One region of the Micromonospora sp. NPDC000089 genome, then DNA from elsewhere that is predicted to be linked to it. Evidence: riboswitches for the same ligand, from Rfam matches in the RefSeq annotation. Region 1 holds a riboswitch; each other region holds the start of a gene.

Evidence for each region. Region 1 has a riboswitch for cyclic di-AMP ahead of ACFY3U_RS25405 (coiled-coil domain-containing protein). Riboswitches for the same ligand answer to the same signal wherever they lie in the genome.
Region 2: linked by a shared signal. The riboswitch ahead of ACFY3U_RS11125 (C39 family peptidase) and the one ahead of ACFY3U_RS25405 (coiled-coil domain-containing protein) in region 1 are both predicted to bind cyclic di-AMP.
Region 3: linked by a shared signal. The riboswitch ahead of ACFY3U_RS17720 (transglycosylase family protein) and the one ahead of ACFY3U_RS25405 (coiled-coil domain-containing protein) in region 1 are both predicted to bind cyclic di-AMP.
Region 4: linked by a shared signal. The riboswitch ahead of ACFY3U_RS07425 (NlpC/P60 family protein) and the one ahead of ACFY3U_RS25405 (coiled-coil domain-containing protein) in region 1 are both predicted to bind cyclic di-AMP.

The regions. Positions count from the first base shown of each region.
Region 1 is NZ_JBIAZT010000019.1:60,827-63,018, reverse strand. Features, by position in the region: gene ACFY3U_RS25405 (coiled-coil domain-containing protein) at 6-1,025, opposite strand; cyclic di-AMP (ydaO/yuaA leader) riboswitch at 1,030-1,160, opposite strand; gene ACFY3U_RS25400 (metal-sensitive transcriptional regulator) at 1,485-1,784, opposite strand; gene ACFY3U_RS25395 (heavy-metal-associated domain-containing protein) at 1,876-2,085, shown strand; gene ACFY3U_RS25390 (hypothetical protein) at 2,117-2,192, shown strand, end outside.
Region 2 is NZ_JBIAZT010000004.1:333,000-335,191, reverse strand. Features, by position in the region: gene ACFY3U_RS11130 (hypothetical protein) at 1-475, shown strand, start outside; cyclic di-AMP (ydaO/yuaA leader) riboswitch at 832-972, shown strand; gene ACFY3U_RS11125 (C39 family peptidase) at 1,207-2,064, shown strand.
Region 3 is NZ_JBIAZT010000009.1:15,192-17,383, forward strand. Features, by position in the region: gene ACFY3U_RS17720 (transglycosylase family protein) at 185-907, opposite strand; cyclic di-AMP (ydaO/yuaA leader) riboswitch at 907-1,079, opposite strand; gene ACFY3U_RS17725 (hypothetical protein) at 1,221-1,976, opposite strand; gene htpG (molecular chaperone HtpG) at 2,064-2,192, opposite strand, start outside.
Region 4 is NZ_JBIAZT010000003.1:177,623-179,814, reverse strand. Features, by position in the region: gene ACFY3U_RS07425 (NlpC/P60 family protein) at 25-1,065, opposite strand; cyclic di-AMP (ydaO/yuaA leader) riboswitch at 1,079-1,215, opposite strand; gene ACFY3U_RS07420 (NlpC/P60 family protein) at 1,380-2,192, opposite strand, start outside.

The DNA of each region.
Region 1 (2,192 bases):
GGGCGTCAGAGCAGTGACATGTGCACGTGGTCGGTGTGGTTCGACGGCCCGTGGTACGACTTCCATCCGGTCGCCGGGAACCAGATCTGCCGGTTCCAGATGACGTAGTAGATGCCCAGCCGGTCCGCGTTGCGGATCAGGAACGCGGCGAGGTTGTTGCCGTACATCCGGGTGTCGTCGTTGTGCCACGGTGAGAAGCCGCTGCGCTGCAACGACCAGTCGCAGGCCCGACCCTTGGGGTGCTCCCACGGGCCACCCGGGCGGAAGCAGCCGGCGAACCGGTTGAAGCCGGCCCGCCGCACCTCCTGGTAGGCGTGCAGCGTGCGCGGGGTGATCGTGCCGGAGGTGGTCGGGTCGTCCACGCTGCGCGACTGGGGTGGCCAGCTGCCGTCGGACGACCGCCCCGGTGCGGGCCGGGCCACCGGTGAGGTGGCGTCGACCAGGCCACCGGTGAAGCCCTCGCCGCCGACGAGCTGGAGTGCCTTCTCCGCCTCGCGGCTCTCCCGGGCCATGTCGTTGGTGAGCTTCTGCTGCTCGCGCACCTCGGCGTCGAGGGCCAGCTTGGCGCCCTCGGCGCGGTTCTTCGCCTCGGTGACCTTGGCGAGCTTCTGCTCGTTGACCATGTTCAGCTCGTCCAGCGCCGAGGCGCGCTTGACGAACGAGTCCGGAGCGTTGCTCTCCAGCAGCATCGCGGCGGCGCCGATCCGGCCGGTGCGGTACGACTGCGCGGCGATCTGGTTGACCAGCGGCTTCAGCTCGTCCAGCTCCGCCTGGGCCCGGCGCACCTCGAGGGCGAGCTGCGACTGGCGCTTCTTCGACGTGGCCAGCTGCGCCTTGGCCTTGGTGTACTCGCGGTTGCGCAGCTCGATGACGTCGGTGAGCAGCTTGGGGTCGTCGTCCTCCTCGTGCCCGGACGGCGCCGGGGGCGAGGGCGCCGCGATCACGGGGGTCGGCCCGACCAGGACAGTCAGCGCGGCCAGCACGGCCACCGCCGGTGTCCACCAGCGGCGCAGGGGTGCCGTCACAGTTTTCCCTTCCCTCGACCGCCGACCGGGTTAGCTGACGGGTTCGGGACGGAAGTGGTCCCTACCGCTGGCGCGGATTCACCCCGGAAACCTGGTTCCCCGGTTCGCCGTGCGGCGATTGGGCGGTGGCCCCGCAGACGCCGGTGCGCGCCTTCGGCGGTGACCGGCAGCGACGTTACCCGAGAAGAGGACTGCGGATCTACGCCCAGAACCCGACCAAAAGCGTTATTTCGCAATGGCGTTGTGTGACCAGTGACGCCATCGTCGGGCGCGCGGCGGTCGACGGTCACGCAGCGGAGTCTCATCATCCGGTGTGCGTGCTCCTTTCCCGGCTCGGGCCGTCGCGCGGGCGGCGGCGAACGCGTCGGGACTGGGTACGGTCGCGCCGGCCGGCCGGTTCACCGCGGATGGGCGGCGCGACGCCGGGTGTCCACCCGGCCACCCGGTGCGAGCGGGCGGTCAGCCGCGCTTCATCAGCCGGCCGACGGCGGCCATCATCTCGGCGGCCATCTCGTCCGCGCGCCCCTCGGCCGCGCCCTCCCGCATGCAGTGCCGGGCGTGCCCGTCGAGCAGGCCGAGCGCGACCTTGTCCAGGGCGGCCTGGATCGCGGAGATCTGGGTGAGCACGTCGATGCAGTACCGGTCGTCGTCGACCATCTTCTCGATGCCGCGGACCTGACCCTCCACCCGACGCAGCCGCGCGAGCAGCTGCTCCTTGCTGGCCGTGTAGCCCCGGATCGGGGTGCTCGGTGTGGTCATGCCGACCAGGATAGCGTACCCCCTGGGGGTATGTTACCGTCGCTGGTGACCTACCCCTGGGGGGTATGATCGACGGTGAGGGAGAGTTGCCATGGCCACCGGTAGTTACCAGGTGCGGGGGATGACCTGCGGGCACTGCGTCGACGCGGTGCGCGCCGAGATCGGCGCGATCCCCGGGGTCACCGACGTGCGGGTCGAGCTGGCCACCGGCCGGGTCGACGTGACCAGCGAGCGCCCGCTCGACGACGAGGCCGTGCGCGCCGCGGTCGACGAGGCCGGCTACGACCTCGTGGCGGCGTGACCGGCGACGACCGGAAATCCGAGGGGTGACGATGAACGCGGCGACCAGGCTGGGCGGCTTCGCCCTCGGCCTCGTGGCGGTGTTCGGCGCGGCGTTCGGGGTCGGTC
Region 2 (2,192 bases), on a different contig from region 1:
CGCCTGGGCGGCGTACGACGAGGCGGAGACCGCCGCGCGTCGGTTCGCCGGGACCCTCGCCCTGCCCACCCCGCGCACGCCCCGCACCCCCGCCGAGTACGCCGCCCGGGAGCGCTGGCTGCACCGGGTCGCGGTGGCCGCGCACTGGCGGGGCGAGCTGACCCTGCCGCAGCTGCGGGACGTCGTCGCGCACCGGGACGGCTGGGATGCCCGCCGGCACCCGGTCGAGCAGGAGGCCCTCCTCGCCCGGTCGGTACGCGACGGTCGGCTCGGGGCGTACCGGGCGGCGGCCGAGCGGGAGCGGGCGGCCTGGCGGGACGCGGAGCTCGCCGCCGACTCCGCCCGCGCGCTGGCCGCGGAGGCGACGGTGGCGGCCCTGCGGCTGCGGCCGGCCCTGGTGGCAGCGCGTCGCCCCGCTGCGGCGCCGGTGGCCGCGACCCGCGCCGCCCGCTTCCGCCCGGCCCGGGTCGGCTGACGCCCGCGTCGTCCTACGCCGGCCGGCGGCTCGACGCGGCCGCCCGGTTCGCCGAAGCTGGCCGAATCGTTACCCGGAATTCGGTGAGCCCGGTCACGTCGGCACCGAACCGGTCATCCGGTGACGGTCGGTGACATCGATCGCGACGATCATCGGTGCTATCCACCACGCTGTCCGCTTGCCGACCCTGTGACACCGGAAAAGAACGTCGTCCGATCGAGCGACGCCAGTGCCATCCTGCCCCGGAAATTGCGCACGACGATCATGTTTCCGCAGCTGGTGGGCCTTGGCGTGGACCCGACCGGCCAGTAATGTCGCCCCGGTCCGGTGCGGTTTCCGATCGCAAGAGGCGACGCCGCGCCGACCCGCTCAATCGTGGCGACACGAGCCGGGGACCCACGCAGTCCCGGGGTGAATCCGCGGGCCACGGCCCGCGGTAGGGCGTTCTTCCCGCCCGAACCCGTCAGCTAACCCGGTCGGCGGTGTCGGAAGGAGTTCCATTCCGTGCAGTTCGATTCCACCCCTCAGTGGTTCCCCCACCTCGGTACCGGGGTGTCGTCGTCGGTCCACCGCGCACCCGCGCGCTGACTCCGACATCCGCCCCGACGTCCGGCTCCTGACCGGGCGATCCCCCGCCAGCGGCCCGCACCGGCCCCGACTCCGCGCGTGGCGCATCCGCCACGTGCCGCTCCGGCGCGCCCGCTCCGCCCTCGTACCGTGGAGGAACACCCGTGAAGCACCTCATGAAGCGGCAGCTGCGGCGCCTGGCCACCGAGCGGTCGTACCAGGTCGTCGCCGGCTCGGCCGCCGCCCTCGTGCTGGCCTCGGGCACCGCCGCCCTGGTCGCCGGCGCCGACGACGACGCGTCCCGGCCGCCGACCCCCGCCGCCATGACCGAGGTGGCGCCGCGACTGGACGACGTGGCCAGCCGCGGCCAGGCCCGGATCGTCGCCGGCGCGCCCGCCGCGGTCCCGTCCGCCAGCCCCCCGGCGACGCCGTCGGCCAGCCCGTCCCCGTCGGCCGCCGCCACCAAGGCCAAGGCCGCCGACCCGGACCTCGCCCCGAAGCCGGCGCCGAAGCCGCCGTCGTCCAAGGTCCTCAGCTACGACTACGAGGCCCAGACCACGTACTACTACTGCGGCCCGGCCGCGGTGCGCAACGCGCTCAGCGCCGCCGGCATCGAGCGCACCCAGGACGGCCTCGCCGCCGCCATGGGCACCACCGAGATGGGCACCAACTCGGCGTTCGACACCACCAAGGCGCTCAACGCCGAGGTCAAGGGCGAGCCGTACCGGACCCGGACTTTCGAGGGCACCCCGAGCTCCGCGCAGATCGACCGCCTCCAGGCCGACGTGGTCCGGGCGATCACCGACAAGCGCGCGGTGGTGGCCAACGTGGCCGGCGACGCCACCGACGTCGACGGCGGCTGGCACTCGTTCCCCGGCGGCCACTACATCGCCGTGGTCGGGTACAAGAACGACGGTCGGACGGTCCGGATCGCCGACTCGGCCGACCCGAGCCTGCCGGCGTACTGGATCAGCACCATCGACCTGGCCAACTGGATCGCCACCCGCGGCTACTCCGCCTGATCCCGGCTCGTCCGACGGGCGCCGGCTCCCACGGGGAGCCGGCGCCCGTCGCCGTCGGCCGAGGGGATCGCCACCTCCACCGCGCGGTAGCTCCACAGCGCGTTCACGCACTCGTGAACGAAAGATGG
Region 3 (2,192 bases), on a different contig from region 1:
GGTCCCGCAGTACCCCGCGCCGGCCCGGCGGAACCCTCCCCGGCGCTCACCGACCCGCCGCCACCTGCCGGATTCTGGCGGCCCCTCCGACGGGGCGACGCCCGGCCGGTGGACCGGCCGGGCGTCGCCGTGGTGCGCCCTCGGGGAGAGGGTGGTGCGGCCCTCGGGGAGAGGGTGTGGTGCGTCAGACGCTGAGCCGCTGACCCGGGAAGATCAGGCCCGGGTCGGCGCCGACGATGCGCTTGTTGCGCTCGTACAGCGCCTGCCAGCCGCCCGCGACGTTCTTCGCGTCGGCGATCTCCGACAGGGTGTCGCCGGTGCGGACCAGGTAGTCGCCGCTGGCCGCCGGGGCGGCGGGCCGCTCGCTTCGGCTCGACTTCGTGGAAACGCGCTCGGCCTTCTCCGTGCGCGCGGACCGCTCGGACCTGTGCGTCCGCTCCGACCGCTGCGCCCGCTCCGACTTCTGCGAGCGCTCCGACTTCTCCGAACGCTCGGACTTCTGCGCGGACTTCTCCGAGCCGGACGAGTAGCTCTTGGTCGAGCCACCCTTCTTGCCACACACCGGCCAGGCGCCGATGCCCTGACCGTCGAGCACCTTCTCGGCGATCGCGATCTGCTCGCCCCGGCTGGCCAGGTCGGCGCGGGCGGCGTACTTCTTGCCGCCGTAGCCGGCCCAGGTGCCCGAGGTGAACTGCAGGCCGCCGTAGAAGCCGTTGCCGGTGTTGATGTGCCAGTTTCCGCCGGACTCGCACTGGGCGATCGCGTCCCAGTTGACGCTGGCGGCGCTCGCCGGAGCGGCCGGCGCGAGCACCGCGGCGACCCCGGTGGCCGCGCCGACGGCGAGCGTACCGACGGCGACGCGGCGCGAGCTGACCCGTCGGTGACGGGCGATGTATCGAGTTGCCATCTGTGATCCCTCCACGCCGACGAGGTGAGCTGTCGGGTTCGGGCCGAGGAGCCCGGCCGCCACTGGCGGCTTCACCCCGAGGTGACGTGCACCGAGGAACGTTGGGTCCCCCGCTCCATGCCCATGGGACAAGGTCCAGCGGCCGGCGGCATGGATTAGGCGTTACCGACCGTGGTGTCCGCGATGGCGGACCGGATCGACGTTAGGAGCCGTTTCTGCACTTTGCCCACCTCTTGTGAAGTTCTTCACCCGGTCAGGCGACGACCGGACGCCCCGAGTTGCGGACCGTCCACAGGAGCGGAGAATGCCCGCCTCAATGCGGAGAACGCTGCCCCTGACCGCTCGCGGCCGTCTCCGCCGAGCAGCTCAACTCTCCCGGTTGGAGCTGCACGGCGCTCGGCCGCCACACCTCGACCCGGTCACCCACCACTCTGGCCAGCAGGCAGGAGCCGCGCCGGTCGGCGCGCAGGGCGAGGCCGATGTGGCCGTCGAGCGTGGCCACGTCCCGGCGTACCCGGGGGTCCAATCGCATCCGGTCGAGCAGGGCGCCCACCGACGCCTCGGTGGCGGCGGAACCGGTCGGCAGCTCGCGGCGCAGCCGCTCGTCGACGCCGGCCGGCAGGGTGGCCGCGGGGCGCGGGGTGACCGGGGCGCCGGCCGGACACTCCACCTCGGTCACCGGATCGACGGCGTCGCTCCGGTAGCGGAGCCGATGACAGAGCGCGACCTCGGCGTGGCCGTCGTCGGCGCCGTCCCAGGTTTTCGTGGTCGCCTCGCCGTGCGTGCGCACCACCAGGGACACGCCGTCGCCCGCACCCCGGGTGGTGCCGTCGAGCGCCACCAGCTCGACCTGGTCCCGCCCCGCGACGAGCCGGCCGAACTCGTCGGCCTGCCACGGACGGTCCCGGTCGATAGCGGCGGTCAGCTCGTCCAGCCGGTCGCGTGCCTGCTGCCGGGCCAACCGCTCCGCGTCGCCCGGCGCCGCCTCATGGACCGCACATCCGGACAGCAACAGCCCCGACGCCAACAGCGCACCGACGATCGCCCGCCGTGCCGCACTCCCCCGCATGACCGCATTCTGCCGGTCGTACGCCGGTCGCACCGCCCCGCACGGCCGCGGGACCCCGTCATCCGGCCGGGGCCCCGCGGCGCGCGGTCAGAGTGTCCGGGCGAGACGGTCGGCGAGCACCCGGGCGAACCGAGCGGGGTCGGGCAGGTCGCCGCCCTCGGCGAGCAGCGCCATGCCGTACAGCAGCTCGGCGGTCTCGGTCATCGCCGGGGCGTC
Region 4 (2,192 bases), on a different contig from region 1:
TACGGCGGACGCCGGCCACCGCCGTCAGCCCGGTCGGCCGTAGCTGTTGACCTGGCCGTCGTCCACCCGCTTCATGGTGATCGGCTTGCCGGCCTGGGACGCGTGCACCACCCAGCCCCCGCCGACGTACATGCCGACGTGGTGGATGTCGCTGTAGTAGAAGACCAGGTCACCCGGGCGCAGGTCGGTCCGGCTCACCCGGGCGGTCACCGCCCGTTGCGCCCGGGCGTTGTGCGGCATGGAGACGCCCGCCTTCGCCCAGGCGGCCATGGTCAGGCCGGAGCAGTCGAAGTTGTCCGGCCCGGCGGCGCCCCAGACGTAGATCTTGCCGATCTGGGCACAGGCGAACTTCACCGCCACGCCGGCCGGGCCACCCGGATAGCCGGCCGGGCACGGGGCCGGCCGCAGCGGGCCGCCGCCGCCGTTGCCGTACACCGACAGCCGCAGCTTCTGCAGCTTGGCGATCTCGGCGTTGATCTGGTTCTTCTTCGCCGCCTGCTGCGCGTCGGTGCGGGCCAACTGGGCGACCATCTCGTCCAGCGGCGCCTTCTTGGCGACCAGCTCGTCGCGCAGCTCGACCACCGTGCGCACCTCGCGCTGCTGCCGGGACGCGAACCGGTCCAGCAGCTCCAGCTCGCCGACCAGCTCGCTCGGCGAGCGGCTACCCAGCAGGGCGTTGACCGTGGAGACCTGCTCGCCCTTGTACGCCTCCGCGGCCAGCCCGCCGACCTGGTTCATCGCCAGGTCGACCTTCAGCTGCAGGGGCTCGATCTGCCGGGCCAGCGCGGCGGCCTGCCGGCGCTTCACGGCCAGGTCCTGGCGGGTCGCGTTGTGCTGCTCGATGAGCGGCTCGAGGCGGTTCCAGTCCTGGTCGATCTGGTTCTCGATCTCGGCGACCGACGGCTGGGCGTGCGCCGCGGTGGCGCCGCCGGTCAGGACGACGGCGGCCCCGGCCAGCGCGGCCAGCGCGACGGTGCAGCGGGACCAGCGGGAACGCGGCGCAGCCGGGCGCCGGCCGACGAGTGTCGACCGGAGCGACGGTCGCCGCGGGGCATGGTGTGCCACCGGGCTTCGGTGCTCCTTCTTCCGCGACCGCCTACCGGGTTAGCTGACGGGTTCGGGCGGGAAGGGAGCGCCCTACCGCAGTGGCTGCGGATTCACCCCGGCGTACCTGGGTCCCCGGCTCGCCCGGAGGCGACTCGGCGGTGCCGGCCGTTACCGCCCGGGATGGACGGACCTCATGGCGGCCGACGAAGGACCAGAGTAGAGACGACCGTTATCGATCCGCAACCCGCCCTGCCGTGACGCTCCGTACTGATGGTTCTCAGATGGCGAAAGGGCCCCGGCTCTCGCCGGGGCCCACGCCATTGCCAGACGGGTCAGCTGACCCGGCGGAAGCCCGCGACGGGCATGTAGTCGATGTTGGTGACCTGAACCGGCTTACCGGTCCGCGGCGCGTGCACCATCTTGCCGTCGCCCAGGTAGAGGCCGACATGGTGCAGGTCGCTGAAGAAGAAGACCAGGTCGCCGGGGCGCGCCTCCGAGCGGGACACCGACTTGCCTTCGCCCCACTGCGCACCGGTGAAGTGGGTGAGGTAGATCCCCGCCGCCTTGTACGCGAACTGGGTCAGCCCGGAGCAGTCGAACGAGCTCGGCCCGGTGGCGCCCCACACGTACGGGTCACCGACCTGCGCGCAGGCCGTCCGGATGGCGGTACGCGCCGCGCTGCTCACCACGCCGTTGACCGTCGGGCAGCCGTCCACCTTGACGGTGGTCTTCGGCATCGCCGCCTGCAGCCGCTTGATCTCGGCGTTGATCTGCGTCTTCTTGGTCGCCAGCAGCTTCTCCTGGGCGGCCTGGTCGGCGATCAGCGCGTCGAGCTTCTGCTTCTCGCCGTCGTACTTGCGGCGGACCGCCAGCACGCCCTCGACGTCCTTGTGCTCCTTGGCGGCGAGGCGGTCCAGCATGGTCAGCTGCTCGGTGAGGGTGCTCGGCTTGGCGCTCACCAGCAGCGCGCCCAGCTCCTGCGAGGGGCCGGTCATGTAGTAGCGGGACGCCAGGTCGCCGACCCGGCTCATCGCCAGCTCGCTCTGCAGCGCCAGCGGCTCGATCTTCTTCTGCAGGTCCGCCGACTTCTTGCGGTTGACCTTCAGCTTGGCCCGGACCTCGTTGTACTGCTCGATGGTCGGCTC